Regions from separate parts of the Lysinibacillus sp. FSL P4-0201 genome, predicted to be linked through region 2. Evidence: riboswitches for the same ligand, from Rfam matches in the RefSeq annotation. Region 2 holds a riboswitch; each other region holds the start of a gene.

Region 1 (11,285 bases), 170 kb from region 2:
GTTATGAATGGTATACCCGAACCTAGCCCATTGAAATTCTTCCCTCATAATTGTGGAAAAGTCTACAAAACCAATATGCGTATTATCTGTTTTTCTAAATACTCCAAATACATACACCTTATCATCCTCAGCCATCTGATGATGCTTAGTAACTAAATCACGAAACCATTCTTTCGTACAGATGCTCATATCTAATTTACCTTCATCGTATTTATGCTGGGAAGGTAAACGATTTTCATATTGCGTAAGCCAAGAAGAGTAATCTCCCTCTTCCATTAATCGAATAATTAATCGTTCTGTTTTCGTCATTATCTTAGTCAATCGAACACCTCATACCTTTCTAAATAGCGATTCATGGAAGTAGTTTACTAGGCTTCTTCGTCTGCAGAGGGGCCGTAGATGCCTGGTACTGGAATATCGAGAAGTCGCAAGTATACCCCAAGCTGCGCCCGATGATGGACCATGTGGCTTAATCCGAAGGTGCGGAACGCAATTGCTCGAGGCTCTTGGCGAATAATATGGTCACCATGACGTAGTGCCCATTCCTCTCCGAGCGTTTTCTCATCACATTCAGTAAGCATCATTTCCAGTTTTCTTACGTTTGTATCGAACTCATCCAGAATGTCAGCTCGCTTTTCTAATGCCTCTCGTCGTAACGGAACGGTGGAAAGATCAAAGTCTAAGTACTGTAAAATAGCCATTTGCCAGTTTAGCAGATTGATTAGGTGCGTGGCCAGACCTCCTAGTGTCATTGATTTCTCATGTGGCCTCCATGTCATATGCTCGTCGGGCAAGCGTTCCAGCATGCGACGAGTAGAAGCCAATTCCTGTGTTGTATCCCCAACAATCAATTGTTTAACCATAAAATCCCTCTCCTCCCTTTTAATCAGCATACTATAAATTCCATTCAAGGGGAAAGCTCTCAAATAAGTTTTTATGCTATGGTTAAACCTTTTTTTTAGACTGTTAGAATATGTAAATACTTTGAGGGTTTTGCAGTTTGAAGAAATGTTCATAAGGGAATATACTAGATTGAACAAAAAGGGGTGAAGACAAGGTGAAAATAAAAACAATTTTGTTGTTAATGATTTGTTCCTTAGCGTTAGTTGCTTGTAACGATCAGAAAGAAGCATCGAAGGTGATAGAAATTCAAGAATTAATTAATTTTGATGAAGTGCAACCCGATACTTTACAACAAATCTCCGATGCGAAAGATATTAAAATTATAGAAAAAACATTTAAAAAAGCTAGAGAATTCGGTGAGGTCGATAACGAAATTGCTCCGCAGTATAAGATCAAACTAAACGATGATGAATACTATCTATGGATTGATAATACAATCACTGGGACAATAGCAAACGTAAACAGTAGAAATATGTTCTACAATATCCTAGCCACCGATGAATTTAAAGAGGCCATTAATTATCGAGAGCAAAATAAATGATTTTAAATAATAGTAGCAACGATCTGTAAGAAACATAGATTGTTGCTATTTTTTAGGGTATGTTTTATATTATCTAGCTTCATGTTGCTGGGAATGTTCTCTCACTTTTTCAACGGATATAGAGCCCCTCCGTATTAGCAACCTTTTCTAATAACTCAAGATTATGTTGGCTGTAAATTAAAAAGGCTAAGCCATTCCCACTAAATACAATATTCTCCTCAGGTAAAATAAAATGTAAATGGAGATGGTCCGAAACAGCTAATTTTATTAGTGAAATTAACATTGTGTAATCATCAATGTTTAATAAAATGCCTTCTGTAAGATCTTTAGGTATAATTTTACCCCACTCATTCTCGTAGACTTTATAATACAATTGATCCTTATATAAAGGATCTGGTAAATAATAAAATGCATAAAATTCAGATGATTTTAACCACATCAATTCAAAAAATCTCTCAAATTTTTCTAGGCTTTTCTGGTACGAATGATAATCCTGCGTTTTTTGTTGGAAATCGACCATCTCTAATTTATCGAAGAATACTTCAACTTGACTATATTTTTCATTACTTTTTATCTGATAAGGGTAAATATCAAGTATTTTAGCACTTTCATAATCATACAATTGCTCTAGTAATTCTTCTAATTTTTTACTGTCTTTATTAGTTGCTTCCTTGCAAATACAATCGATTATATTTTTTAATGACATACCTTTTGACTCCTTTAATTCCTTCTTCAGCACAGCAATGCAACGATCATAGTATACCATCTTTCTATTGTTGCACCATGCCAGCGTTTTACAAGCTATGCAGCTTTTCCTACTTTCTGATACCAGCCCTCCCCATCTGTCACTAAATTTGTCCAACTTTATGGTAGTGCTTTCTTACATAGTTTAAATAGATGGAATATTTAGATTTTTATTGATGGAATGGAAATGATTAATTATACTTAAATGATTAACGTTCGATTAGAAACAAATAATACTAGAGTATTGGGGAGAGAAGAATGGAAGAATTAAAAGTAGAAAAAGCAATTCAAGATATTTATCCAGATGATATCGCTTGGTGTTATGGGTGTGGCCGTTTGAATGATGATGGTCATCATCTTCGCACGGGGTGGCATGGTGATAAGACGATTACAATCTATACACCTGAATCAAAATATATGGGTATTCCAGGATTTATCTATGGTGGTTTAATTGCTTCATTAATTGATTGCCATGGAACAGGGTCGGCAGCGCTTGCCTTGCATCGTAAAAATGGACATGAAATTGGTGATGGAGCGGAGCCACCTCGATTTGTAACGGCTAACCTTAATGTAGATTTCCTAAAGCCAACACCCCAACATGTTCCATTAAAGGCAATTGGCACTGTTGAAGAAATTCATCCGAAGAAATGGAAAGTAGAAACTGAAGTTTACGCGCAGGATACGCTTTGTGCTCGTGGAACAGTAGTTCTTGTAGTCATGCCTAGTACTTTTCTAAATAAAAATGATTAGCATTTTTTATCCTCACTAAAATAAGAAGAGCACATCTTATTTATAGATGTGCTCTTCTATTGCGTTTTTAATGGATTCATAATCAAGGAACTGTATTACTAATAACTGTCACAAAGCCATTTCTCTTAGCAGTTTCCATTAACGAATAAATAGAGTCACTGGCAGTTTTGTTAAACTCATACCATTGGTCAACAGCTGCGTCATAAATCAACACGTCTGGCTGTCCAGTCAAAGGTTTATCTGAAGATTGCACCAACGAATAGAGATCATAACGTGCTATGCTACTACCTTCCTTGTTCAGGAAATCATATTGGCCCATTTTATAATAGCCCCCAATTACGGTGCTATGGACAGACCATGTGTAGTCGTTAGGCTGTTTTATCTTCTTGCCCATATTTTTAGTAAATATACGGTGCATTTCTTGCATATAGGCATTGCCATTGATTTGCTCGACTACTCCCCCCATTGTCATGTGGTATTCATGAAGTAATGCTTTCACTTCCACACCCTTAATCATCAATGGCTCTGTATCGATAGAGATCGTTAAATGATCATAATGAACTTTACAGCCAAAGATTTCTGCTAGAAAACGTAATGGTACAATGGTGCGTCCATTCTTTAAGTATGGCTTTGCATCCAATAATACCGTTTTTCCATTTGCTGTGGCTTTACTACTGTTTAACTTTAAACTGACTTTCATCTCACTTTGGGTCAGTATCACTTGCCCATCCGACCAATGCACCTTAGCCCCTAAATTTTCACTAATCACGCGTAAAGGTACCATTGTTCGATTGTTTTTTATTTCGGGCTTCACATCCGTTTGTACTGTCATACCGTCCACTTTTAGTTGACTACTAGCTGCTGCAGCAGTTGTGATAGATGTAAGAATGACAATCAACATAAGGAAAATACCTGAACATATTTTTTTCATGATTATTAGCTCCTTTAATTCGCTATCATTACTTCATTCCATATGTACCCTATTATTTCCTCCTGCTATTAGCAACGGTAACAAAAAAATCCTGCATTTTCGCAGGATTTTTAAGTAAACTTTATGCGGTTTATATATAGGTACGCTATTTCGTACCACTTGCACCAAATCCAGATTCTCCACGGACCGTTTGAGATAATTCATCTACTTCCACTAATTGAATAGAAGGAACAAATTGAATAACCATTTGAGCAATGCGCATTGATTTTTCTACGATAAATGGTTCTTGACCATGGTTGATTAAAATAACACCGATTTCGCCTCTATAGCCTTCATCTATAGTGCCTGGGCTATTCAGTACGGTTACACTATGCTTTAATGCTAGTCCACTTCTTGGTCGAATTTGGGCTTCCGTTCCCTTAGGTAACTCAATCTGAATACCTGTCTTAATGAGTTTGGCTACGCCTGCTGGGATTTCTACTGCTTCTATGGAATAGAGGTCCATGCCTGCATCACCAGGGTTGGCTTGTATCGGTAGCATGGCATCAGCGTGAACTTTTTTAATTTTTACTTCTAGATTCATTGTTCTTCATCCTTAACGATTAAAATTGAATGTGTCATCTGTGATTGGCGCAACTTTTGCCTTGGCATAGGTAGCACCCTTTTGTGAAAAGAAATCATATGTGGAGCCTTCATTACGAATACCATTCATCACAATTGGATTGACTTCCTCTTCTGGGAACATGGCTTCAAAGCCGACATTCATTAAAGCTTTATTAGCATTATAACGTACATATGCTCGCACTTCAGGTGATAATCCTGTTTCCGCATAAATATCATCTGTATACTTCATTTCATTTTGATATAAATCTAATAATAGCTCATAGCCCCATAAATGTAGCTCTTCTTGCTTTTCCTTTGAAAATTGCTTGAATAAATTTTGAGCAAAAAATCCAACTGCTACCCCATGGATAGATTCATCGCGCAAGATGAGTGAAATAATCTCGGCACTGTTTCGTAGGAAGCCTTGTCCTCCTAAGTATAGTGGATAGAAAAAGCCAGAATAAAACAGGAAAGATTCAAGCATAACGGATGAAAACATCGCTTTCCATAAGCTCTCTGGATTGCCTTCTTCAATACTATTATAAATGTCTGCTATTTTATTGGCTTTATACTGTAGAAATTCATTTTTCTTGACCCATTCAAATAGCTCGTCGATTTCTTCGTTTGTACAAAGCGTTGTGAAAATATAAGAATAGGACTTGGCATGTATCGCCTCGAATGCATCAAAAACGGTTAGGACAGCCTTTTCCTGTAAATCGTCTGTATAAGCAGCAACACGATTCATTCCGATATTTGTTTGTACAGTATCCAGTAAGGTTAATCCTGCAAATACTTTTTTATATGTGTCCTGATGCTCAAAGCTTTTCCATTGTTTAATATCTTTACTGACCGCAATTTCTTCTGGAAACCAAATTTGCTTCCATTGCTGGTCCCAAAATATTTGGGCAAGCTCACTTGTTGCCTTATTCCAATTGACTGCCTCATAAATTATATTTGACATGCTACACACTCCTCTAAGCTTTGTAATCGTTGACGAACATAGTAAACAGACTTAATGCCCTTTATCCACGCATAAATGTATACTTTAGCCAATTGTTCGGTTGTCCAATTGTCCGTTACATAAAGCGTCATGGAAATACCTTGGTCAACGTGCTTTTGAGAAGCTGCATATAAATCAATTAAATCATACGGATTTACATCATACGCCTCCACATATAAATGACTATTGTCATTTGTTAAATGAGGCATTGGATAAATGGTTCTACTATCGGCGTAATCACGAACCTCTACGCGCTCTGTACATGGTGCGATTGAAGCCGTACAGCTACGAATATATGAAATACTACCAGTTGGTGCAATAGCCAAACGATAGGAATGGAATAGACCGTACTGCATTACATCCTGCTTTAACGTTTCCCACATCTTGTTTGTGATGATTGGAATATTGCCAAGCGCCTTCAACACAGCAGGCGATAGTTCTTCTTCAGTTTTATTGATATATTGGTCAAAATAGCTACCTGATGCATAATCACTGTCCTCAAATCGGTAGAAGGTTGCAGCTTTTTCTTTCGCCATTTCCATCGAAGATTTCAGAGAATAATAGTTCATCGCTTCCATAAAGTGATCCATGAAATCAATGGAATCTTTTGAGCCGTACAGGATGCCTTCTGTCACGAGATGCCCATGGAGGTTCATACAGCCAAGCCCTACAGAATGCATTAATTGATTGGCTTTTGCAACAGACGGAACATTCTTAATATGCGTCATTTGCGATACATTCGTTAATAGGTGCATGGCTGTATCGACTAATGCGCCGAAATCCTTGACTTTACTTGCTGCATGGATATCGATGGAACCTAAGTTACACGATACATCTAATCCATAGTCATTTGGTTGATCCTGGTCCGTAATGATACTTGTCTCTTGTACTTGTAAGATTTCTGTACATAAATTGGACATTTTGACACGTCCAATATTTTTTAAAGGATGTACCTTATTGACATTATCATCAAAGATTTCAAACGGATAGCCTGATTCAAATTGTGCTTTTTTCACCTCTGTGTAAAGCTTTCGTGCATTTAAACGTTTAATTTTACGAATTTTAGGGTTATCAAGTAGCTCGTAGTACATGTCTGAAATAGAAATTTCAGACATACGTTTGCCATATTCTTTAAAAATATCGTATGGACTAAACAAAACAATATCCTTATCACGTTTCATCAGTTCGAAGAAAATACTAGGTATAATAATCCCTGTTGAAAGGGTAGCGAGGCGAATTTTATCATCAGCATTTGGTTTTTTTGATGAAATGAAATTTTCTATGTCTGCATGGAAAATATTTAGATAGACAACACCTGAGCCATTTCGTTGCCCTAACTGATTCGAATAACTGAAAGAATTTTCTAACAGTTTCGCTACTGGGATGACACCACTTGCACGATTTAATATCTCTTTAATTGGATCACCTAATGGACGTAAATCTGTTAAGTTGACCCCAACTCCACCACCAAGGCGTGATAGCTCTAAACAATAGCCAATATTTTCAGCAATACTATTCATGGAGTCATCCATTGATAATTTAAAGCAGCTGACTAATTCACCACGTGCTTTCTTACCACTATTTAAAGCAGTTGGTGTTGCAGGCTGATAGGCTTCCATCATTGCTTCGACAGAGCGTTCTGCTAGAGCCGTGTTGCCTTGAGCTAAATACAAAGCAATAATGACAATACGATCCTCATACTTTTCTAAGATTTCTTCCCCATCACGACTTTTCATAGCATAGCTATCGTAAAATTTGCTTGCGCTCATAAAGGATGGAAAGCGGAAATTATAATCATAGGCTTTCTTGTACAGCTTCTTAATAAATTCCATTTCGTACATGTCGATAAATGCTTTCTCATAGTAGCCCTCATCAACTAAATAGCGGATTTTTTCTTCAATATCTATAAAATAACGCAAACGTACGTTAACATACTCTAAAAAGTAGCGGCGCGTAGCTTCGCGGTCCTTTTCTAACTCCAGTAATCCAGTTGTACTATAACGATTCAGTACGTCATTATTAAGCTTTAAATAGGTTTTCATCTCATTACCCTCGTTTCATAAAACGTTTGTATTGCTTCGTAATCCGTTTGATTACCTTGTAAATCTAATTTCCTTACTAAGGGTACATGATAGGTAGCAGCGATTTTCTCACCAGCAGCGCCAAATACATGATGACCGAAGTTACTATTCCCACTGGCAACTACTCCTTTACAAAAATCCCTGTTTTTTTCTAAGAAACGTTGTACCTTTGCTGGAATGTCACCTAAACCATCTGTGTAGGTAATTAAGAGATATGGCTTGTTCAATCGCAATTCTTCCGAGAGCTCGATACATTCTGCCTTTAATTTGGATACAACATTTCGGACATTACCTGTACGACTCGCGTAAACAATCATAGGGCAATCAACTCAATTTGAGAAACAATTTCCTGAACATCTCCTATGAAAGTTTCATTCATCTCTAAAACAGGCACACTTAAAAAACCTGCGTCAATAATCGTTTGCTTTGCTTGTTCATCGTGATCGATGTTAACAATTTCAGCTTCAAGTCCTACACGTTGTAGTTCAGATTTTACCCATAGGCATTTTGGACAAATTGTTTTCGTATAAAGTTTCATAGAAATCCCTCTTTTCATAAAATAAAAAAGCCTATCTCCTCTAGAGAGATAGGCTAAATGGAAACGTTAACATACCAAAAATACTGACGTTCCCATCTCTTAATCCCCGAAGAAATGATAAATTTGTTTTATAAAGGCAGGTCTCCTGGCTTTGCTTCATTCTCTGATTCCCTTCCCATGCAAATGCACAGTGGTTGCAATCATCGTCAGCTTCACAGTTGCGGGGACAGCGTCGGAATTGTACCGAACTTCCCTTTTAAACTACATGTAGTAGTACCTTTGTAAAACGAACACAATATATAGTTGTTGTTCAATAGTTTTAAGTGTACCATCCTTCAAATGAAAAGTAAATCAAGATTCTAAACTTCTTTATTTTTTGATTATTCAGTATTTTAAATTATGTAGTTCCAAATAGATTACCACTAATCACTTATACCCGAATTAAAAATCTATTTTAACGATGTACGTGATTTTCTACTAAAATGGATTTAGAATTCTGATTTGTAGTTTAAAGAAATCTTCTATTTTATGTACCATTGAAAAATAGTTGTCTCTATCGTAAGTCCTGAAATAATGATCATCTCTTACCCATTTCAAATGATGCTCATTACATTAATAAAGAGCATGCTTTTATCATAACATGCTCTTACCATTCTATCATTGGGATTATAGTCTAACCTTAACCTCAGTCCCGTCCTGAGCTTTGACATCGACTAGCACAAGTCCTTTATAATTTTGTAGTTCCTTGATAATCGGCTTTAACATTTCTTTGTCGATGAGGGGAAAGGTAAAGTCTATTTTCTTTTTATCGAAGTATGCCTTTGTCCACTTATTGGCTTGTTGCTGAATCCATTTAGAAGTTAAAATGGAGAGGACAATGGTTAGCACAGTATAGGGAACAGGGACGGTAAAGCGAACGTCTTTTGCTTTCACTTTTACATGCATCATTCGTCGCCTCTACTCAATGAAGACTGCAACGGAATCTCCGTTTGCTGATTTTATATCTACAATTTGTCCATCTAGTTCATTTTCAATCGCTTCAAGAAGAAGATTGATGTCGATATCTTTTACGTATTTTTCAGATTGCGGAATACTTGCAGCGATGCTGTGTCCTGCCATCAATACGGCTTTGACAAGTTTAATTGGTAAATTTACCGTGACATTATCATTTTCGGTGGATACAACACGGACCTTTAACGTTTTATCTAAATACTTTGTTTTTTCCACAAATTTATTCTCTGATTCTTCTTTCTGTTGTAGCACTTGAATCAGCTCTGATCCTTTATCCGCATCAATTTTGCCCTCTTGAATCATCGTTAACACTTTTGTAATTTCCTCTTTCATGGTCGTTCCTCCCTATTCATCTTTTAAGAGCTTTATGGCTTCATCTGTTGTGATTTCGCCATTTTCAAGCATGCTTACAATTTTTTTCTCATCTACTTCATTTTTCTTCTTTTGAGCATAGCCAAGGGATGAAATAATATCATTTAGCTTGCCTCGAACTGTTGGATACGAAACCCCCAGTTCCTTTTCAACCTCTTTAATATTTCCTCGGCAGGTTAAAAATACTTCCACAAAATGAAGCTGATCCTGTGATAAGGATGCTAGCTTCGACAATTCAAACTCATTTTCAATGGTCGTGTGACAATGAGAACACTGTAACTTCGTAATTTTTAATGTTTTACTGCAGACAGGACAATTTGTGATTACTTGATAAGCCATAGTGAACTCCTTCCTTTAAGTTAAGCTGATTATATAATAAAGAAATTAAAGATGTAAATAATAAAATTAATAATTTTAATTAAAAAATAAATAAAATTAATATCTTGATTAATTTTATTTATTTTTGTTTCTATATTGCTTTAAAAATTAAAAACGCCATTTTTAATTTCTCAAAATGGCGTTTCTGTTTAATTGGGTCTATCCTTCTTTTTTCTTTCCCGCGGGTGTGATGGCAAAATTGCATTGTATAACGCTTGTGAAGCGGGGTGCTGATATGTCCCACCCTTGCCTATCTCCTCCACTAGCTGACCATGCTGCATCACAAGGATGCGATCTGACATAAAACGTGTGGCCTGTAAATCATGTGAAATGAATAGATAAGCAAGCTGTAGCTCTTTTTGAAGTCTTTGCAGTAGCTCTATAATCGTCTTTTGCAAAATCATATCAAGACTACTAATGGCCTCATCTAAAACAATCAGTTTCGGCTTTAATGCAAGAGCTCTAGCAATGTTGACTCGTTGCTGCTGTCCCCCACTTAGCTGTGAGGGATAGTTTTGAGCCATTGCCCACTCTAACTCTACACAGTCTAGTAATTCCCTTACTTTCTGTTGTCGCTCTGCTTTGCTAAAATGCTCGAAATTCAAAAACGGTTCTTCGAGTATTTCGAAAATCGTCTGTTTTGGATTAAATGAATGATAACTATTTTGAAAAACAGCCTGTAAATTTCTTCGTATCATTTTTTTCTCTTTGCTGGGTGCTTCGTATAAATTGACACCTTGAAAGATCAGCTCTCCGTTTGTTGGTCGTTCAATCCCTAAAATAATGCGCCCTAATGTGCTTTTTCCAGAACCACTTTGACCGACGATGCCAAGACATTCTCCTTCCTGAAGTGAAAATGTCACATTCTCTAATACAGGGGCTTCCTGTCCTCGTTTGAATAGAAATGGTCTTTGCGCATAGTATTTCTCAATATTTTTTACTTCTAGTAGCGTCATTTTATCACCTCATAGCATTCTCGCTTGTAAAAGTTTCTTGGTATAGGGATGCTGAGGCGCATCAAAAAAATCAAAAACATTTGCTTGCTCAACGATTTCTCCTTGATACATCACAGCCACATCGTCCGCAAGCTCAGCAATGACACCTAAATCATGCGTGACAAGGAGTATGGTAGCATCTGTTTCTGAGCGAATTTGATTAAATAGTGTTAATACTTGTTTCTGATTGATGGTATCCAGAGCAGTCGTAGGCTCGTCTGCGATGTAGAGGGAGGCCTGTATCGCCATTGACAGAGCAATCATCACTCGCTGTAGCATGCCTCCACTTAACTGGAAAGGATAGTAGGACAAGAGCTGCTCTGGCTGAGGTAAATGAACTTTTTTCAAAGCATCAAGGGCGATCTGTCTCATTTCTTTTTTTGTAAGCTTAAAGTGTGCTTTTAATGTTTCTCGAAAATGACTTTCAATCGTTTGAAT
Region 2 (9,344 bases):
CCATCACTAAACGGAAAATTTGCTCGCCGCCAATAATCATCACCTCAGGTACATCTCCAGCTAGCGCTAAAGCACCTTCCAAGCTAGTCACAATTTCAATGCCTTCTGCCTGATAGTTTTCGTCACGTGTAATGACGATGTTGCGTCGCCCTGGAAGTGGTCGACCGATGGATTCAAATGTTTTACGTCCCATAATCATAGGCTTGCCCATTGTTTTTTGTTTAAAATACTGCAGATCCCCAGGTAAATGCCAAGGCATCCCATTGTTATATCCGATGACGTGATTGTCATCATGTGCCACAATTAAAGAAATCATACTGTCCCTCCAAATACTTTCGTCCCTTTTATTATAAACATAATGCGCTTATTTCACCTATTTTTAAATAAATAAACATTTGTTACACCTAAATCCTAGTAAAATTATATGAATAGTTTATAATAGGAATAACAAACCTCTCAATAAAGGAATGATGAAGATGATAACTTTAAGAAAAGAAGCTGTTCAATATCTAGAAGCTCAGCGTACTGGTACACCTTATTACAAAGTTTCACCGCAGGAAGCGAGAGCCATGCGTACGGTTACACAATGGCAATCTGCACACAAACCGAAGCTAGCATCCATTGAGGATCACAAAATTACAGTGCGAGATGGCGAACAAATTACAGTTCGGCTTTATACGCCTGTTCTCGGTAAAACATTACCTGTTATTGTTTATTATCATGGTGGAGGCTGGGTCTATGGCAATCTAGAATCTGTCGATGCAGGCTGCCAGTTATTAGCAGACCAGGCACAGGCGATTGTGGTATCAGTGGATTACCGCTTAGCACCTGAATATCCTTTCCCAACACCCTTACATGATGCCTACGATAGCTTAGTATGGGTGCACAATCATATGGAAGCCTTAGGTGGCGATGCAAGTCGATTATCAGTTGCTGGGGACAGTGCTGGCGGAAATTTGGCTACTGTGGTTGCATACTTAGCTACTGCACTAGAGGGACCATCGTTACACGCTCAAACACTCATCTATCCTGTCACAAATGTCGATTTTTCAACAGTATCTTATCTGGCATATGGTGAAGATTACGGCTTAGATACACAAGCCATGCAGTGGTTCTCTCATCACTATACAGAGGAAGCAAACTTCACAAATCCACTTGTGTCCCCTCTTCAGCTAGAGGAAGTCCGTAACATGCCGAAAACATTCATTATAGCTGCAGAGGCAGATGTTCTCTTTGATGAGGGTCTAAGCTATGCACAAAAGTTAAAGGCTGCTGGTGTGGTAGTGGAACATATTACAATGCCAGGTTTAATCCATAGTTATTTCAGTAAAATGAATTATTTTGAAGAAGCAACGATTGAAACCGTTACAAAAATTGCGCAATTCCTGAAATAAGTTTGGCTATCCCGCGCAAACAGTGCGATAATAGAGCAAAACGTTTTTTAAAGGATGACACTATGACACAAACAATAGCTCTACAAATACAACAGCCCTTTTCTGATCAATTAAAAAAAGGCTTCCCACTTATTTCAAAGGATGCGGTTGATGCACGACGTTTACCTACTGAGCAAGGAACACTCCTCAGGCTCATTGATCATCATAACCGTTTTATTGGAACAGGTTACTACGGCATCCAAAACAAAGGGATTGGCTGGGTGCTAACGACCGATACGAATGAAACAATTGATAAAGCTTTTTTTATAAAAAAATTCAAAAAAGCCATCGACAATCGTGCTGCATTTTTTAGCAATGAAAACACAACAGCCTTTCGTGTGTTTAATGGTGAAGGAGATGGCATCGGCGGTCTTACGATTGATTTTTTTAACAGCTACTACATGGTAAGCTGGTATAGTGAGGGCATTTATTCATTTAAAGAAGTCGTGTATGATGCGCTTGCTGAGACAGTAGACTACCAAGCGATTTATGAAAAAAAACGCTTTGATAGCAAAGGACAATATATCGAGCAAGATGATTTTGTAATGGGCACGCCAGGAGAATTTCCTATCATGGTGAAGGAAAATGGTATGACCTATGCGGTGCATTTAAACGATGGCGCCATGACAGGGATTTTCCTCGATCAACGTGAGGTACGATTGGCTATTCGAGAGCGTTATGCCAACAACACAGACATGCTGAATACGTTTTCCTATACAGGAGCATTTTCTGTGGCTGCCGCTCTAGGAGGAGCCATCAAGACAACGAGTGTAGATGTGGCAAAGCGCAGTCTAGCCAAAACGATTGAGCAATTTAGTGTCAATCATATTGATTATGAGGCACAGGATATAAAAGTCATGGATGTCTTCCATTATTTTAAATATGCACAACGCCATGCTTTACAGTTTGACCTTGTCGTATTAGACCCACCTAGCTTTGCACGTACGAAGCAAATGACCTTTTCAACGGCAAAGGACTACCCTAAATTACTAAAGGACACGATTGCCATTACCGCTAAAAACGGCATCATTGTGGCTTCCACAAATAATGCCAGCTTTGGCATGAAAAAGTTCAAAGGCTTTATTGACCAAGCATTTAAAGAGACTCGTACACGCTATAAAATTGTCGAGGAATACGGTTTACCGAAGGATTTCCGTGTACCACGTGAATACCCTGAATTTAATTATCTGAAGGTCGTGTTCATCCAGAAAATCGACTAACCAATTGAGAATCACACCAAGGTGTGATTCTTTTTATGTAAGGAAAAGTTGATTCTACCTAAGGAGGTTCGGTATCTCTACAATAAAGATTCCAATAGATTGAAACGTTATAAACAATCAAACAGAGCCCTTCTATTAAAAGTAGCCTAAGAAGAGAACATCTTCTTAGGCCACCCGATTATAGATATTTCACAAACCAATCACGGATATATTCAAGTCGATTAATTCGTAATGTAGGCTTTCCACTTCTTGAAAGTTCATGATTCGCCTCAGGGAAACGCACGAATTTTGTTTGTTTTTTACGATATTTTAAGGCGATAAACAATTGCTCTGCCTGCTCAATTGGACAACGATAGTCTTTTTCACCATGTAAAATCAATAATGGTGTCTCCACTTTGTCTACATACTTCAGTGGCGAATGATGCCATAGCTTCTCTATATCATCGAGTCCTGCTTGAATTTGCCAGTCTGTAAAGTAATAGCCGATATCACTGACACCAGCAAAGCTAATCCAGTTCGAAATGGAGCGCTGCGTCACAGCTGCTTTAAAGCGATTTGTATGGCCCACAATCCAGTTGGTCATAAAACCACCGTAGCTTCCACCAGTTACACCTAGACGATCTTGATCAATAAAATCATAGTGCTCCAGAGCGTAGTCTACCGCTGCCATTAAGTCCGCATAATCATTACCACCATAATCGCCCCGTACTGCATCCACAAATTTTTGGCCATAGCCATGACTACCACGCGGATTAGTATAAAGCACTGCAAAGCCTTGTGCAGCAAGGATTTGGAATTCATTAAAGTAGGTATTACCATACATTGCATGCGGACCACCATGGATTTCAAGAATGAGAGGATATTTCTTCCCTGCTTCATAGCCAACTGGCCTCATAATCCAGCCATTGACCTTCCAGCCTTCTGCACCTTCAAATTCGATACTCTCGGGAACAGCTAATGTTTTGGTTTTTAAAAAATCTTCATTAATGGACGTCAACTGTTCTTTGTCACCTGTTTTTAGGTTCACATAAAACAGATCGCCTGGATTGGTCGTTGTGCTAATAGCCGCAATAGCCTGATCATTTTGCGCATCAAGTGAGAAGCCATAGACATATTGATCATCATGGATAGCTGGGTAAATTTCGCCATCTACATTTCCGTAATAAATCGCCGCATTGCCGTGATCTGTGACTTGGAAGTAGAAGCTATGATTATCATTCATCCATTGCACACGTGGTGATGCTACACCTTGCAGGAAATCACCGATGACATAATCACCAACAGGCGCATCAAATTCACTTGTTACACAGTTTAGTAGTTTTTGCTCCATGTCATAAATCCAAAGCTTTGCTTGTGTGGCATTTTCAAATTCACGTTCTCCACCTACAAAAGAAAGATAGCGACTATTCGGAGACCAAGCTGTTTGGTAATAAGCACCCGAACCTTCTGTTAGCTTGTGACTCTGCTTAGATTCTAACTCCAATAAATAGATATCCACATTAAATGAGAAATCTAAATCCTCCGCTTTATCTGCTAAGTACATAAGGTATTTGCCATCTGGCGACCAAGTACCCAGATGGCAGTACTCTTTGCCTTCTGTCACTTGTTCTAGCTCTCCTGATGCCACATTGACAATGGCAATATGGGTAAACTGCTCCATATCAATAAATCCACCAGCATCCGATTTGTGTTTCATTTTCTCGATTTCTAGTGGCTTTAGTTCTTTATCCTTTTTCTTCTCATCCTCCGCTTTATCTAGGATGGTTTCATCTTTCCCTAGCACGACTGAAAAAGCAATTTTCTTGCCACATGGTGACCAGACAGGGGAGGTCGCTCCATTTTTACAATGTGTCACCTGTTTTGCCTCTCCACCTGCTTTCGAAAGAACATAAATTTGCGACTTACCTGTTCTCGTTGACAAAAATGCAATTTGACTGCCATCTGGTGACCAAACAGGGGAACTCGTTCTATCTTCACCAAATGTCCATTGCTGTGGTGTTTTGTTCTTCAAGTTTATGTAAAACAAATTCGATATATAGTCATTTTTCTTCTCGTCCATACGAGTCTCTACATAAACTACCTCTGTCCCATCTGGTGAAAGCTGTGGATCTGCTACTGATTTTAAGTGATAAAGATCTTCTGGTTGAATCCCTTGTTTCGATGTCATGTTCTTGCTCCTTTGTATTGTAATTTTCTGTGCCTTACTACAATACTTCGACACCCTAAGTAATATTCCTCTATTTAATTGAATTTTTTACTAGTTCCCAATATTCTGCTGACTTTGTTCTGCGATAAAATTTATAAAAGGGCTCATTTGGGCGAGCATGCTCCTTATAAAGGTTTATCAGGTGCAGTAAAAAATCTTCAATTTGTGTGACGTCTACCCTCTTAGCGAATAACGTGCCAGCCTGTGCCTTTGCTCCCATTGGTATTGCCCCTAAATAGACATCAAAGCTTTCTTGTTGGTAAACGAGTCCAATATCATCATAGACTGCATTGTAGCAAGCTGATGCACAGCCATTAATATTGACACGCACTCTTGCAGGTACCTTCATCCCCTCTATGGCATGATAGAGCTGTTCGGTTATCGGAGCAGCCTCCATTTTCTCCCCATCACAAAAATCGCAGGCCTTCATGGCTATGATTGAACCAGAGGGAGCAACATAAAGACCTGCTTCCTGTAAGGCTTGCACCGCTTCCGTGGCATCGCACGTTGGTATGGATACGAGTATACTATAGGAAGCAGAATATTTTATCGCCCCCTTTTCGCCAGCAATTTCGGCTATTTTTTGGAATTGTGCAGGAGTATAATGCTTATTAATAATGCCAGGGCTAACGGCTAGACGGGTAAACTCACCATGACGGTTCAGTGTTTCAAATGTTTGATCTGGTACATTTTTTTGAAATGCGTTCATTTTTATCGCTCCTTATAAAAAAGGAGCTAGCAAAAACGCTAGCTCGAATGGATTAAAAGTTTTCAGGATAGAAGCCCTTTGCTAAAATTTCAATGGCCTCTGCCGCACGAACCCCTTCAGACGCTGCTGAAAGTGGCAGGATGACAAAGCGCTCATTTTTGACCGCTTCCATCTCCTTTAAGGCTGGATCATTTTTTAAGAATTGGATCTTTTGGTCTGCCGTTGTTTCACCGTAATCAATCACGACAACTACCTCTGGGTTGCGGTCTACTGCATCTTCCTTCGACACAGTTGTCCAGCCTGATTCCACATCACCAAAGATATTTTGTCCACCCGCGATTGTCACAAGTTCATTCATAAAGTTTTGACCAGCTGTAAATACATCCTTTTCACCGCTATCAAACACAAGAACACGTAATTTTTCGCTATCTTTTGGTAATTTAGCTTGTACTGCCTCTACATCTTTCGTCATTTGCTCAATTAAAGCTTCGCCACGATCCTCAATACGGAAAATCTTCGCGATATTGCGAATATCAGTGAAAATATCCTCTATTGTTGGCTTTGTCATGTTGGAAGCCGTATGTAAATACGTATGGATGCCTAATTCTTCAAGCTCTTCTTGTGTGCCTACACCCTTTTCGCCAAAGCCACTTTTCCAGCCAGCATATAGGAAATCTGCCTCGGCATCGATGACTTGCTCCTTCGTTGGGTATTGATCGGAAAGAACAGGGACCTTATCGTATGCCTCTTGCAGTGGTTCATAGATTTTATCATCTAAGTAAGCTGTCCCTACCATAGAATCCTCTAAACCAAGTGCTAACATAATTTCTGTCACATGTTGATTTAAGCTAATCGCTTTTGTTGGTGCTTCCGTATATGTTTGAGTTGTGTCATTATTTTTAATGGTTACTTCTGCTGCCGCCTCAGATGGCTCAACCTTTTCACCTTGTGCAACTGATTCCGTTTTGTCCTTTGCGTTACAAGCCCCTAAAACAGCGACCAAGGCAATGATCATCATCAGCCATATACTTTTCCATTTCTTCATGTCCTTTTCTCCTTTGCTGTTAAAATATAGAAAGAAATCAGAGACTTCTTTACTACTAAGGTAGTTGGAAGGGCATAAAAAAACCCTCTTGTCGCCAAGAGAGTAGCATAGTGAAATAACGGTATCATTACCTTCATCACTATCCCCATCCTCGTGGTTCTTAGTCAAAAAATACATACTGGCAGGTATCCTGGCTTAGGTTCATCATCTATACGCCTTCCCATAGTTTCACTACAGTGGCATGCTGTATAGACTCCCCATTTACAGTTGCGGGACAGCATCGGAATTGCACCGATTTCCCTTTTAAGCAAATGACAAATGCCATTTGCACCAATACGTTCTATAATGGTCAATACTATTGATAGACTAGCAGAAGAAAATTTATCGCGCAATCAGTAGTATGACACTAAAAGTATAATCATCATTATATTAGCACTATTTTGACATAAAGACGAACTATTTTACAAGAAATATAGAAGCTAGTATTCTGTTACAATAAAAAGATAGCATTCTATAGAAACGAGGATTTCTTATGTACAAAACGATCGGTGTACTTGCGCACGTGGATGCAGGAAAAACGACCTTCTCTGAGCAAGTGCTTTTTCATACAAATTGTATTCAAGCACGGGGGCGTGTTGATCATCAGGATACCTTTCTTGATCATCATGAGCTAGAGCGCAGACGAGGCATTACGATATTTGCCGAGCAAGGGCGCATGAATATTGGCGATGATACATACACATTGATTGATACGCCAGGGCATGTCGATTTCTCCCCTGAGATGGAGCGTGCTATTCGTGTGATGGATTATGCCATTATTATCATTAGCGCTGTCGAAGGGATACAGGGCCATACAGAAACAGTGTGGCAACTTTTACGTCAATACCATGTCCCTACCTTCTTCTTTATCAATAAAATGGATCGTGAGGGTGCCAATATGGAGGCTGTCATCAGCCAGCTTCGCAAAGATTGCTCTCAGTATGTATTATTCATCGATGAGCCACTGCGAGCAGACTATGTATCAAATAATATTATGGAATGGCTGGCGGAGCGCGACGAAAAATTGCTTGATGCCTTTCTAAATGAGTCATTGGAGCATGAACAGTGTCTTGCTCAATTAAAGGAAATGATTAAAAATGAAGGTGCCTTCCCTTGCTTTGCTGGCTCGGCCTTAAAGGATGAGGGCATTCAGGAATTTCTTGACCAGCTCCCGCTGTTAACGGCTTCCCATTTTGACAAGGATGCCCCGTTTGAGGGCGAGGTTTTTAAGATTCGTCATGATGGGCACCAGCGTTTAACCTTTATGAAGGCAACCAAGGGCTCGTTGCATGTACGAGATGAATTTTCATTTGACGAAGTAACAGAAAAAGTGACCGAAATTCGCCTTTATAACGGCAGTCGCTTTGAGACCGTTCAACAGGTAGAGGCAGGAGAAATTTTCGCTGTCAAAGGACTGAGCCAGGCAAACATTGGGGATCGAATCGGTACAACGATGCTATCACAGCCCTATGAGCTTGTCCCAACCTTACAGGCAAAGGTTCAATATGAGGGTGATCAGCATATCAAGGAAGTGCTACAGATTTTCCGTTTACTCGAAGCAGAAGAACCGTCCTTGCGTGTGGTCTGGCAGGAAAAATTTCAGGAAATCCATGTGCATATTATGGGTGCCATTCAATTGGAGGTCCTGACAGAGGTATTAATGACGCGTTTTTCATTAGCTGTCTCCTTTGGTGAGCCGCAAATTTTATACATGGAAACCATTGCGACGACCGTAACGGGCTATGGTCATTTCGAGCCCCTCAAGCATTATGCAGAAGTTCATTTATTAATGGAGCCAAATCCACGTGGAACAGGTAATACCTTCACCAATGCCTGTCATGCCGATCATTTATCTGTAGGCAATCAGCGCCTTGTTGAAAAGCATCTGTTTGAGCGTGACCATCATGGGCTACTAACAGGCTTCCCTGTAACAGATATTCATTTTACACTTCTAACAGGTCGCGGGCACAATGAACATACATCGGGGGGAGATTTCCGTGAAGCCAGTTTCCGTGCCCTGCGTCAGGGGCTGGAGCAGGCACAAAATGTTCTACTTGAACCCTATTATCGCTTTAAAATGAAAGCTTCAAACGACTTTATCGGTCGTATGATGACTGATATTCAGCAAGCAGCTGGCACGTTCGATGACCCGATTTTATCCGAAACGGATGTTATCATAACAGGTCGTGCACCTGTTGCCACTTTAATGAGCTACAGCACAACCTTTGCCGCCTATACAAATGGGAAAGGTGCACTCACACTCCAATTTGATGGCTATGATGTGTGCCATAATACAGAGGATGTGATTGCACAGATTGGCTACGATAAAAATGCCGATCCTGAGTATAGTTCCTCTAGTATCTTTTGTGCAAAGGGCAAAGGATATTCGGTTCCATGGCAAGAAGCACAGGCAGCCATGCATTGCCTGTAGGATGATGAGACTGCTCGCTTCGGGTATTTCCTCGGCTTCCACGGGTATCCATCGCTCTAGCGCGGGTATTTCTTGCTTGGGCATCAATATATCTCTACCCTGCCACAAGATATTACAAGCCCTCCAAAAAATGGAGGGCTTGTTTTTATAGTGCACCGACAGCTTTCTTTGTTGGATTGTCCAACAAATATGCGGGTTCAACTATTACATAGTCATGCTTGTTCGTAAAATCAATTAGTACCTTACCAGGTTGACTTTTTA
Region 3 (11,285 bases), 160 kb from region 2:
CTCCATCCATCTCCCTATCTTTCGTAGATCATCAATGAATCTTCTTACAAGCAGGCATTCTGGCTCATGAATCATCATTTTGTTTCACCTTCCCAAGTACTCACTCAGTGGTATTTGAAACAAAACTCCTCATTTACAGCTGCGGGACAGCATGGGATTTTCACCCATTTTCCTTTTAATTGAATGAAAGACGATTTCACTCAAACTTGTAATGATTGCTATGAAATTAGTAATAAACATAACATGCTCGCATGTTCACGTCAATTTTACTTTCTGAAGATAATATATATATATCGACGTAAGATAAAAAGACTAGGGATTTACCCTAGTCTTCGTTATTGGAGAGTAGATGTGGTAGATTAAAAATCATTTCGTTAGCTTGATGTAGATTGCTGTACAGCTTGACGCAACGTTTTAGTAGCAGCAACCATATTCGCTAAAGCTGCAACGGTTTCATCTTCTTTTCTCGTTTTTAAGCCACAATCTGGATTCACCCAGAATTGATAACGGTCCAGCACCTGTAGACTATCTTTCATAATAGCGAGCATTTCATCCTCGCTTGGTACACGAGGGCTATGAATATCATAGACGCCTAAGCCAATTCCTTTTTTATAGGGCTGCACTTGTAGTGAGGTAATAAGTTCCCCATGACTTCGTGATGTTTCTATGGAAATCACATCTGCATCTAGTGCGCTAATTGGTTCGATGAAATCATTAAACTCGCAGTAACACATATGTGTATGGATTTGTGTTTCATCTTTGACACTAGATGTCGCAAGCTTAAAGGAATTGACAGCCCACTCTAAGTAAGCCCCCCATTCCTCCTTTCTAAGCGGTAAACCTTCTCTTAACGCTGGCTCGTCCACTTGAATAATTGATATACCTGCGTTTTCTAGTGCTTCCACCTCTTTACGGAGTGCTAATGAAATTTGATAAGCGACATCTTTACGGGACAAATCATCTCGCACAAAGGACCAATTTAATATTGTTACTGGCCCTGTCAGCATGCCTTTTACAAATCGCTTCGTTAGGCTTTGGGCATAGGCGGATTCTTTTACGGTAATTGGTGAAGCCCATGCAACATCTCCATAAATGATCGGAGGCTTCACACAGCGTGATCCATATGAAACAACCCACGCTTTCTCTGTAAAGGCAAAGCCAGTCAGCTTTTCACCGAAATATTCGACCATATCTGTACGCTCAAATTCACCATGAACAAGTACATCGATATCTAATTCCTCTTGTATGGAGATCCAGCGCTTTGTTTCGTCTTCTAAAAATGTTTCATAGGCTTCATTCGATAATTGTTTCTTTCGCCACGCATTACGATTTCTTTTCACTTCATCTGATTGCGGGAAGCTACCGATTGTAGTTGTTGGAAACAGCGGTAATCCTAAGGCTTGTTGTTGGATCGTTTGTCGCTTCGTAAAATTACTGTGTCGTTCAAAATCTTGCTTTGTCACAGTTTGAACGGCTTGATGAATTAACTTATTTTGGCGGATTGGATGATTTTTTAGAGCCTCAATCGCCTTCATACTTTCTGAAAAATTATGTTGTAAGGAACCATCTTTATCTCGTCTATATTTAGTCAGCCCCGTGATTTCTACGATTTTCTCATCTGCGAAGGCCAGAGACTGCTTTAAAACAGGGTCAAGTTCATTTTCAAGAGAGGTTGTGATTGGAACGTGCTGTAGGTTACTTGATGGTTGAATCCATAGTTCAGCAGCATGACTTAGCTGTTCAATGGCTTGAATTGTCGCATTGACCTCCGCCAGGTTTGAACGCCAAATATCACGGCCATTCACAACCCCTATTCCTAATACTTTATCCTGCGGGAAACCAAATTGACGAAGTGACGCCATATTTCCTTTATAGCCATGAACAAAGTCCAAACCGAATCCTTGAACAGGCAATGTACTTAATGCTTCATAGGCACTTAAAGCTTCGAAATAAGTCTGTAGCATTATTTTAGCCTCAGGAACGGCAGTGGCTAACTGGTCATACATTTCTTTCACCAGCTTTATCTCTGCTGGATCAAGTGTTAAGACGAGGGATGGCTCTTCTAGCTGAATCCAAGTGGCACCTGCATCCACTAATTCTTTTAATACCTGCGTATAGAGTGGTAATAAAGCTAATAAGTACTCAACCTGTGTTAATTTGTTGTAGCCTTTCGTTAACTTATAAAATGTATAGGGACCAATTAGTGTCGGCTTCGCAATGATACCGAAAGTTTCCTTCGCCTCTAAAAAGTCGGCTAACACTTTATTTTCTGTTAGTTGTAAGGCTTGTCCCTCATACTCTGGAACAATGTAGTGATAATTTGTATTAAACCATTTTGTCATTTCACTAGCTACGGCTGTTTTGTCTCCTCTTGCTACACTGAAGTAGGTATGAAAATCGACTTTACCACCTTGCCAGTTAAAGCGCTTTGGAACTAAACCAAACATCAAAGCTGTATCTAACATTCTATCGTAAAACGTAAAGTCGCCAACTGTCACCATATCGATTCCAAGTTGCAGCTGCTTGTTTATTCTTGATAAACGGATTTTCTTTAATTTTTCCTCAAAGTCCTCCTCAGAAAGTTCATTGCGCCAAAATGCTTCTAGTGCTTTTTTCCATTCGCGTTCCTCTCCTATATAGGGATAACCGATCAATGTACTTGTATAGTTCATGTTTTTAAGCTCCTTTTTTAGAAAAAATAAAAAGCCATTCTCCTATTAGGAAAATGGCTGCATGTTAAAATTAATAATGCTAAAACAATACGAAAAAGTATCTACTTTCGCATAAACGTTATCGCACAGTGCCTATTTGGTCACTTTTCACCACCTATTTCCACGTAGGTATTTGGTGTGTACTAGAAATTGGCAGGTCTCCTGGCTTTCCATCAACACGCCTCACAGCCTTCCCAGTTTCCCCAGTGGCATTTGTGATTTGCTCCGAATTACAGTTGCGGGACAGCGTCGGATTTGCACCGACTTCCCTTTTAAGCCAAACTTTCATTTGGCACCAAGTCTTACACAATATTCAATTATGCTCCTACTATAGCACATATTTCAGAATAGTAGAAATTATTTTTCAACTATTATATAAATTATTTCTATAAATATTATAGGAATTATTGTATAGTACTAAATGAAAATAAGGTTACATTGTATTCTGTAAAAAAATTTGTTACTATAAAAAGACAATTATGAGAGGACTGATGAATGGACAATGAAGAACTAAACTATATTTTTATTTGAATTGAATGATTTCAAACACAAAATATAGGGTTAGTCTATCCATTTTTAACTATCAGTTTGCATTTTATTTGTCATGACACAAATGGCAAATCGCATTAATTCAGAGAAAGACTAATCCTTCCAATGCACAATTGGAGGGATTTTTTCTTGCTTTCATAGTTGATTTTGTACCTTTCATTTACCCATAAAGGAGAGGAAAAATATGAGCGATTCAGAAACTATTGTAACGCATGTAACACTCCGTATAAGTCGTTAATATCCATCTGCTTATACGGAGAAATGAACCATAGATGGATAGACCGACTTTGTATGAAAAGTAAACTGTTGCAATACAAAGGAGGAATTATCATGTCCATGATACAAGTACAAAACCTAACTTTTTCTTATCCAAGCAGCTTTGACAATATTTTTGAGAATGTCAACTTTCAAATCGATACGGATTGGAAACTTGGATTTATCGGTAGAAACGGACGAGGTAAAACAACATTCTTTCAGTTGTTATTAGGAAATTATGAGTATAGCGGAAAAATCATCTCTTCTGTAGACTTCACTTATTTCCCCTATCCAGTTTCTGATCCAAATAAATATACCCATGAAATATTTGAGGAAATTTGTCCTCAGGCAGAAGATTGGGAATGTCTACGTGAAATAGCTTACCTACATGTAGATGCGGAGGTCATGTATCGTCCTTTTAAAACATTATCCAATGGCGAACAAACAAAGGTGCTGCTTGCTGCGTTGTTTTTGACAGAGGGTCAATTTTTATTAATTGATGAACCAACCAATCACCTAGACACGGATGCAAGAAAGACGGTTTCCGATTATCTTCGCAGGAAAAAAGGATTTATTTTAATTTCACATGACAGAAGCTTTTTAGATGGCTGTGTTGACCATATCCTATCGATTAATAGAGCCAATATTGACGTTCAAAGTGGAAATTATTCTTCTTGGAAGTTAAATTTTGATCGTCAGCAGGAACACGAAGAAGTAACCAATCAACGACTGCAAAAAGATATCGACCGATTAAAACAATCCTCAAAGCGTTCGTCAGGTTGGTCTAATCAAGTGGAAGCCTCCAAAAACGGCACAACCAATTCAGGTTCCAAACTGGACAAAGGCTTTGTTGGACATAAAGCAGCCAAGATGATGAAACGAGCGAAGAACCTGGAATCCAGACAACAAAGAGCTATTGAGGAAAAATCAAAACTGCTAAAAAATGTTGAAAAAACCGAGTCATTGAAAGTAGAGCCATTGGCATATCCATCAAAAGAAATGGTTGTTGTCACGGATGTATCGATTCGGTACGATGACCATATCGTGAATAAGCCTATTAGCTTCAAAGTGGCACAAGGGGATCGAGTTGTTTTAGATGGCAAAAATGGAAGCGGAAAAAGTAGTATGTTAAAACTTATTCTAGGTAAGCCCATCCAACATACAGGCTCGATAAAGTTAGCTTCAGGTCTAGTCATTTCCTATGTTCAGCAGGATACATCCCATTTAAAGGGATTGCTATCGGAATTTATTGAAGAGCATGGTATTGATGAGACGTTATTTAAATCAATCCTGCGCAAGATGGATTTTGAGCGTATTCAATTTGAGAAGGATATCTCTCATTATTCTGGTGGGCAAAAGAAAAAGCTGCTGATTGCTAAAAGCTTGTGTGAGAAGGCTCATTTATATATTTGGGATGAACCACTCAATTTTATTGATATCTATTCACGCATGCAGATTGAAGAGCTCATAAAAAGCTCTCATCTCACAATGGTGATTGTTGAGCATGATCAGGCATTTCAACAAACTGTTGCCATGAAAACGATAGCGATGTCATAAAGAGAAGAATCCATTTATGGATTCTTCCTTTTTAATGATATTGAAACCAATGGATCCATTTAGAATTTGTCTCTTTTACGATATATAGCTCACCTAGTGATGCACTTTGCGCTGGCAGTAATCTTGGAAACCTTAATCGAACAAACCAGGAGTGATTAGCCACATTTTCTCCACAGAAGTTCACCGCCATTTTATAGTAATTCTCCTCCATGCCAGTTAATATGGGCATGGGCTTTATCACCTCAATTTGCCACTCCTGATAATCAGGGCTTGAGCCATATACTTTTGGAATGATGTCAGCTAATGCTTGACTAAGCTCGTCTTTGTCTTTCTCCGTTGTTTTCATCAATACATCTGGATTTGGACATTTTAATCCTTCAGGTTCTGATCCCGAAGTAGCTGTTGGAAATAACAAAAGCATACATAAAAAGGGCATTATTATTTTTTCCATTGTTCAACTCCCTTTCTTTAAAAATGCTCGATAATTTGCTGTGATTGGTGCACTCTATAAAGTATCATCCTGCAGAAAGGTCACTATTCCATGAAAAAATTTGCTTATGTTTTAATGTTTATCTTCACTATGTTCATTCTGCCATGTAAGATTTATGCGCAAAGTGAACAAGCTGATGAGCAACTAATCAGGGACACATTCATTACAATCCTTAATCCATTTATTGAAAAGGAAATTGATCATTACTATGGCTATCCTAAGCAGTATGGCTTGTATGATGTGAAAATTTTAAAAATTGTCAAAGAAAGTCAGTTTAGCTTTAAAGTTAGCGTGGAAGTTACGACCTTTGAGCATGCGCATTCCCCACCCTACAGTAAGGAAATCATTACGTTTGAAGTCAGTCCAACTGGTGTCATCACACTTCGCTATATACATGAGGCAGATGATGTAGAAAAGGCAATAAACGCATTCTATAGGGCAACACTGTTAGATATACAGTAGAGTTTTAAGCTGGACTTAGCATCTTATACTTCCTACCGATACGATCAATTGCAATATCAAGCTGAAATTAATAATGATATGAAATCCCTTGCTATGATTGCAGAGGAAATAGTGACCCATATTTTATTTCCTGAGCGAAAGATTCCCTACAAAAATGTCATAGACCCTGTCACTTTTATCAAGGGTAATATAGGTTATATGCTCTTTAAAAGAGCGGATGGTACAAATGTAAGCTATCAGCTGCAAAAGAAAGACGGCACATGGATCGTAACAGATAAAACAAGTAAGCCAGGTAAGAAAATGGAGGATCTGTTACCGTGGTATATATAGAAAAATGAAGCCAACTGATTCCATCAGTTAGGCTTCATTCTTTAAGAGCGTTTGCATCATACTTTTTATAATTCCCATGTGAAAATTTTCATGGTTCATATGAAAGACAACCATATCACCTAATGTTTTCATACCTAAAAAAGGTTCTTTAAGCGGTTCATGTAGATGTCCTGCACAAGCTTGTTCAATCAGAATTGGTTGTTCCTCTAGGAGTATAATAATTTGATCCATTGTTGGCGGTTGCTCAGTCCAGTTATCTGGTTTACTGCCACTAGGAAACATTACATGATAGGATAGAGGCAAATGCCTTTCTTGTGTAACAGCTGGAAAAATGGTATGATCCCAACCAACTAATAGATGACCAGCATTCCAACGAATATTGTTATGATGTCCTGCGGGTATCTGATCAGCAATATTCTCAGGGATCGTACGTAGAAATTCAACAGTCCAATTACGCCACATTTTCATTTGCATAAATAATTGTGCTTCGTTCATATACTAGCTCCCTTTCTACACGTTTTCAGTTATATTCAATACCATGGATTAAATTAATTTATAGTAAATTACGGTTGCTTCTAATTCTCCATCTGGTGAAATAGTATATTGAGGAATTTTCCCCACTTCTTGATAATCTAATGATTTATATAATTTATTGGAAGGATCCCCTTCTCTCGTATCTAAAACTAGCAAGGAGCGGTTTTCTTGTTTTGCTCGTTCCTCTGCTTGTTGCATCAGCGCTCGTCCAATACCGTTGCGTCTAAAGTTGGGATGTGTCATTAACTTGCAAATTTCAGCACGATGAATGCCATTTGGTTTGCTAGTTAAATGCAATTGAATACTACCTGCAATTTCATTATTTATTTTCGCAATGAACAGTAAGACATCTGACGCTAAGACAGATTGCCAATATTTTATCGCTTGTTCTTGTGTGAGTGGAGGTAAAAAACCTACGGATGCTCCTTCATCTACGACCATAATCAATAATTCAGTAAGCCTCTCCAAATCTTGCTCAATATGGTGAAGCTCAATTATTTCAATCTTTTGCATGCCGAAAGCATCTCCTTTTTATAAAATTATTACCTACTATTAAAACAGAAATTACTTTTCCGAAATCGTTTCTAAACGTTGAGTAAGAACTCGTTGTATTTTCTATAAAATTTTTCTGGCACAGCGAGATCAATTTCAGCTAATTTTGCCTCTATAGATTCAAAGAATTTTATACATTCTTGTTTCCTATTTTGTTGAATTAAGAATTCTAACAATTGAAACATATACTGTTCATTGTATTCGTCTAGCTCTAAAAGCTTTTGTAGGCAATTATACTTTAATAAAGTGTGGGCAACGTCTGTACGTGCAATATACTGTTCAAGCACATGTAATACAGATTGCTTTAAGCGGAGCCTGATTTGATTAACCCATAAATACTCCTCATCTATTAAAAAATCACCCTCATAGCAATTCAATAACTGCTGAATGGATTTCTCATCATGTTGATCCTGCTCCAATAGTTGATTCAGCTCATCATAATCAGTTTGAATTTCCGCATTTAATTTATAGTGATTATTGACCAAGAGTATGGGATCTTGAATACCATTGTCCTTTAATATCTTTCTTAAATGATAAATAGTTGTATGTAAATTACTAGCTGCCTTTTCAAAGTTCAAATCTGGCCACAATTCCTCTAAAAGAACTGCATTTAACATAGGCCGTTTTTGGTGAAATAGTAAATATAAAAATAGTTCACGTACTTTTCTTGTTCGCCACTTAATCACATTATGTTGAACATCCAGTAGATAAAAGCTGCCTAATGTATGCGCATATAATGAGTTTTTCTTCTCATCCCTCGGCGCCACCGTCACGACCATTTTTTTCTGTGCTTTTGTTAACGCATTAATCAGTCGTTTTTCCTGTACTGGCTTTAATAAATAATCTGTTGCCTCAACTTCAAAAGCCTCCACGGCAAATTGTGTATGAGCTGTAACAAAAATGATTTGTAAGGATGGTTGCTTGTGTAGGAGCTGCTTTGCAAGTTGCATACCGTGTGTGTCAATCATTTCAATATCTAAAAACACTACATCAATTATTTCTTTTTCAAGAAACTGGAGGACCTCAGTTGGATTTGTAAATGTTCCCTTAATGTTAATCTGAAATTGGGCAAGTTGTTTAACCATAATAGATAAAACATCAATGGCCAATTTTTCATCATCAACGATCATTATATTCATGTGACACCACCCTCTGGTAATAAAATGACAATTGTTGTTCCCTTTCCTTCTTCGCTGTAAATTCGTAAACTAGCATTTTTTATTAATTTAAATTTCTTTAATGGATTCATAAAGCCAATTCTTGTACTTTCTTCATTTAGCAATTGGTGCAATTTTTCTTCTGAAATTCCTACACCATTATCATAGATATTAATTCTTACAAATTGTCCCTCTCTCTGTAGGCTTAATTCTATGGTCCCTCCCTCTACTTTCTTAGAGATACCATGGAACACTGCGTTTTCAATTAAAGGTTGAATGGACAATGCAGGGATTCCTAATTGTATCGATTCGTCAATATCATATTTAATACGTAAACGATCTCCAAAGCGCATTTTTTCAATTGATAAATAGGCTTTTACAAGCTCCATCTCCTCATCAATGGGGACAATGCTATTTCGATAATGAACATTCAGTTTTGCACGGAAATAAGTGGCTAAACAATAAAGAGCTTCACGTGTGTTTTCCATATCTGTATAACTTAAACCAATAATCGTATTAAGTGTGTTATATACAAAATGTGGTGTGACCTGTGAATATAAATAGTTCATTTCTACTTCGATTGCATCGATTGATGATTGTCGAACAGCCAATAAAGATTCAATACGAATAAAAAGTTCATCGGTAGAAATCGGCTTTTGTAGATAATCATTCGCCCCTACTTTTAACGTTTGCAGTAAGTCAGATTGCTTCATAACTGTAGTTAAGATAATTATTGGTAGTTCCAGCATATCATATTGTTTACGTACACGTTTACATAACTCATAACCCGACATGCCATTCATCATTAGGTCGATTAACATACAATCTACATGATTGGTTTTAATATAATCGATCGCATCAAAGCCGTTATCTAAGGCGATCACTGTATATCCCTTTAAACTTAGTGCTTCCGTTAAAGTTTTTATATTGACATGGTTGTCATCTACCACCAGTATTTTTTTATCGCTTCCTTTATAAATAAGGGGCAGTCGAAGCTGTATTTCTGTATCTGTATGTGATGTAATGATAGCTTGTTCATTACTTACGTTTTCTAGTGTTGAGAGGGGCATTGTAAATGTAAATGTTGTCCCTTCCCCTACAGTGCTTGTCACATAAATGTTACCATTTAATTTTTCAACAATATTTTTAGTAATACTTAATCCCAAACCTAGCCCTTCTTTATTATGATGATTGTTTCCTTGATAAAAGGCGTTAAAAATACGATCTAATTCTTGTGTCGGAATTCCACAGCCTGTATCACTTACTTGGATGACCATCTGCTCCTGTTCAACATGCGCAGTGACTATGATTGTTCCATTTTGTGTAAATTTAATCGCATTATGCAGCAAGTTATATAAAATTTGTTTAAAGCGTAATTCATCCGTGTAGATCTTTGGCAAATCTAAGTTTATCTCTGCTGTTACCCTTACTTCACTATTTTTGGGCATAAGACTACGAATTTCGGCTACTACCTCATGTATAACAGATAGAGATACACTGCGTAGACTAATCCTTACTTCTCCTGTCATTTGATTAGAAGAAAACAATAAATCTTCTACTAAATGACCTATGCGCTGTGTAACGCTGTGAATTAGAATAACTTGCTCCTGTTGAGATCGTTTTAATGGTCCTTGAGCACCTTCCATTAAGGATCTGGATATATTTAATATTCCGTTTAGGGGGGCACGGAGTTCATGCGAAGTTTTCAGAAGAAATTCATTCTTCATTTGATTATGTTCAAGCAATTCTTCTGACAATGCTGCTATTTTTAAAACAGCTTGATTGGCACGATAATTTAATAATGAGGAAAAGCCAAATAATATTAGTAAAAATAACATGAATTCTGTATAGTCAAAAGGCATCCCAAATAAAAAGTTACAAATGAGTAAAATAGAATAACAACTAATCGCTGTAATAACTATTAGCACATAACGCACAGCCTCTAAACGTTTTAGCATGACCTTTATAAGCAACCAAATATTATAGAAAATAACTGGAGCCGTGACACTGATATAGATTATTTTTCTCATAATCATTTCAAATTCTGAGGAGGCTCTTTCATTTTTTGTAAAGGGATTATAGATACCGTACATAACAAACACGATACCAAGTAATATGGCAAGCGTGTATAAAATTTTTCTTTCTAGTAACTGTGGGTACATCGCATTTATAAAAAATGTTAATGCAAGCAATGCGAGTGGAATGATTCCTAATTGCAGACGTAATTGATTGACCGTCGATAGATCAGTAAATAACAGGAAAAATACTTTTTGATTGATAAACGACATATAAAATCCTAATGAAATAGTAAATAGACCAAAGAATAACTCTTCCTTACGCTTGCGATTCTGTAAAAATGTAAAGACATAGATCGCACCAACTATAATATGACCTATACTCACTACTATATCTAAAAACACTTTCCAGTGATAATGCTTTTGAATAGCCTTCATCGTACCAAATTCAATAGGATAAACAATTCCAGCCTGAGGATAATTGTAATTTGCAACATGGATGACAACGTCTAGTCTTTTATTGACACTAGGAGAAAAAACGGTATATTTATCATCATTTTCAGATGCATATGCGCTTAAAACAGTACTTGGATTTCCTTTAGCCCCTACTTCAACGCCATTAATGAATACACGACTAGCTTGACGAATCGTTCGAATATATAGGCCGTAAACT

What was found. A riboswitch is a leader RNA that binds a small molecule or an ion and turns the genes downstream of it on or off. The one in region 2 is predicted to bind cobalamin.
Region 1: another riboswitch for cobalamin. It lies ahead of MKY76_RS11875 (glutaredoxin); the one in region 2 lies ahead of MKY76_RS11055 (ABC transporter substrate-binding protein).
Region 3: another riboswitch for cobalamin. It lies ahead of metE (5-methyltetrahydropteroyltriglutamate--homocysteine S-methyltransferase); the one in region 2 lies ahead of MKY76_RS11055 (ABC transporter substrate-binding protein).

Annotation. Positions count from the first base shown of each region.
Region 1 is NZ_CP151995.1:2,378,389-2,389,673, reverse strand. It holds gene MKY76_RS11925 (GNAT family N-acetyltransferase) at 1-321, opposite strand, end outside; gene MKY76_RS11920 (DinB family protein) at 369-863, opposite strand; gene MKY76_RS11915 (hypothetical protein) at 1,058-1,444, shown strand; gene MKY76_RS11910 (hypothetical protein) at 1,554-2,150, opposite strand; gene MKY76_RS11905 (PaaI family thioesterase) at 2,447-2,938, shown strand; gene MKY76_RS11900 (copper amine oxidase N-terminal domain-containing protein) at 3,021-3,869, opposite strand; gene dut (dUTP diphosphatase) at 4,015-4,452, opposite strand; gene nrdF (class 1b ribonucleoside-diphosphate reductase subunit beta) at 4,465-5,433, opposite strand; gene nrdE (class 1b ribonucleoside-diphosphate reductase subunit alpha) at 5,421-7,514, opposite strand; gene nrdI (class Ib ribonucleoside-diphosphate reductase assembly flavoprotein NrdI) at 7,511-7,870, opposite strand; gene MKY76_RS11875 (glutaredoxin) at 7,867-8,091, opposite strand; cobalamin riboswitch at 8,209-8,387, opposite strand; gene MKY76_RS11870 (hypothetical protein) at 8,758-9,039, opposite strand; gene MKY76_RS11865 (hypothetical protein) at 9,049-9,435, opposite strand; gene MKY76_RS11860 (DUF2089 domain-containing protein) at 9,448-9,813, opposite strand; gene MKY76_RS11855 (dipeptide/oligopeptide/nickel ABC transporter ATP-binding protein) at 10,002-10,808, opposite strand; gene MKY76_RS11850 (ABC transporter ATP-binding protein) at 10,818-11,285, opposite strand, start outside.
Region 2 is NZ_CP151995.1:2,207,352-2,216,695, reverse strand. It holds gene MKY76_RS11080 (dihydrofolate reductase) at 1-316, opposite strand, end outside; gene MKY76_RS11075 (alpha/beta hydrolase) at 477-1,394, shown strand; gene MKY76_RS11070 (class I SAM-dependent rRNA methyltransferase) at 1,457-2,653, shown strand; gene MKY76_RS11065 (S9 family peptidase) at 2,832-4,820, opposite strand; gene MKY76_RS11060 (precorrin-3B methylase) at 4,891-5,568, opposite strand; gene MKY76_RS11055 (ABC transporter substrate-binding protein) at 5,621-6,613, opposite strand; cobalamin riboswitch at 6,776-6,963, opposite strand; gene MKY76_RS11050 (translation factor GTPase family protein) at 7,146-9,083, shown strand; gene MKY76_RS11045 (hypothetical protein) at 9,229-9,344, opposite strand, start outside.
Region 3 is NZ_CP151995.1:2,363,217-2,374,501, reverse strand. It holds cobalamin riboswitch at 32-225, opposite strand; gene metE (5-methyltetrahydropteroyltriglutamate--homocysteine S-methyltransferase) at 375-2,672, opposite strand; cobalamin riboswitch at 2,846-3,026, opposite strand; gene MKY76_RS11825 (Lsa family ABC-F type ribosomal protection protein) at 3,591-5,072, shown strand; gene MKY76_RS11820 (hypothetical protein) at 5,104-5,523, opposite strand; gene MKY76_RS11815 (DUF3888 domain-containing protein) at 5,614-6,024, shown strand; gene MKY76_RS11810 (hypothetical protein) at 6,073-6,354, shown strand; gene MKY76_RS11805 (DinB family protein) at 6,382-6,849, opposite strand; gene MKY76_RS11800 (GNAT family N-acetyltransferase) at 6,898-7,401, opposite strand; gene MKY76_RS11795 (response regulator) at 7,473-8,579, opposite strand; gene MKY76_RS11790 (ATP-binding protein) at 8,576-11,285, opposite strand, start outside.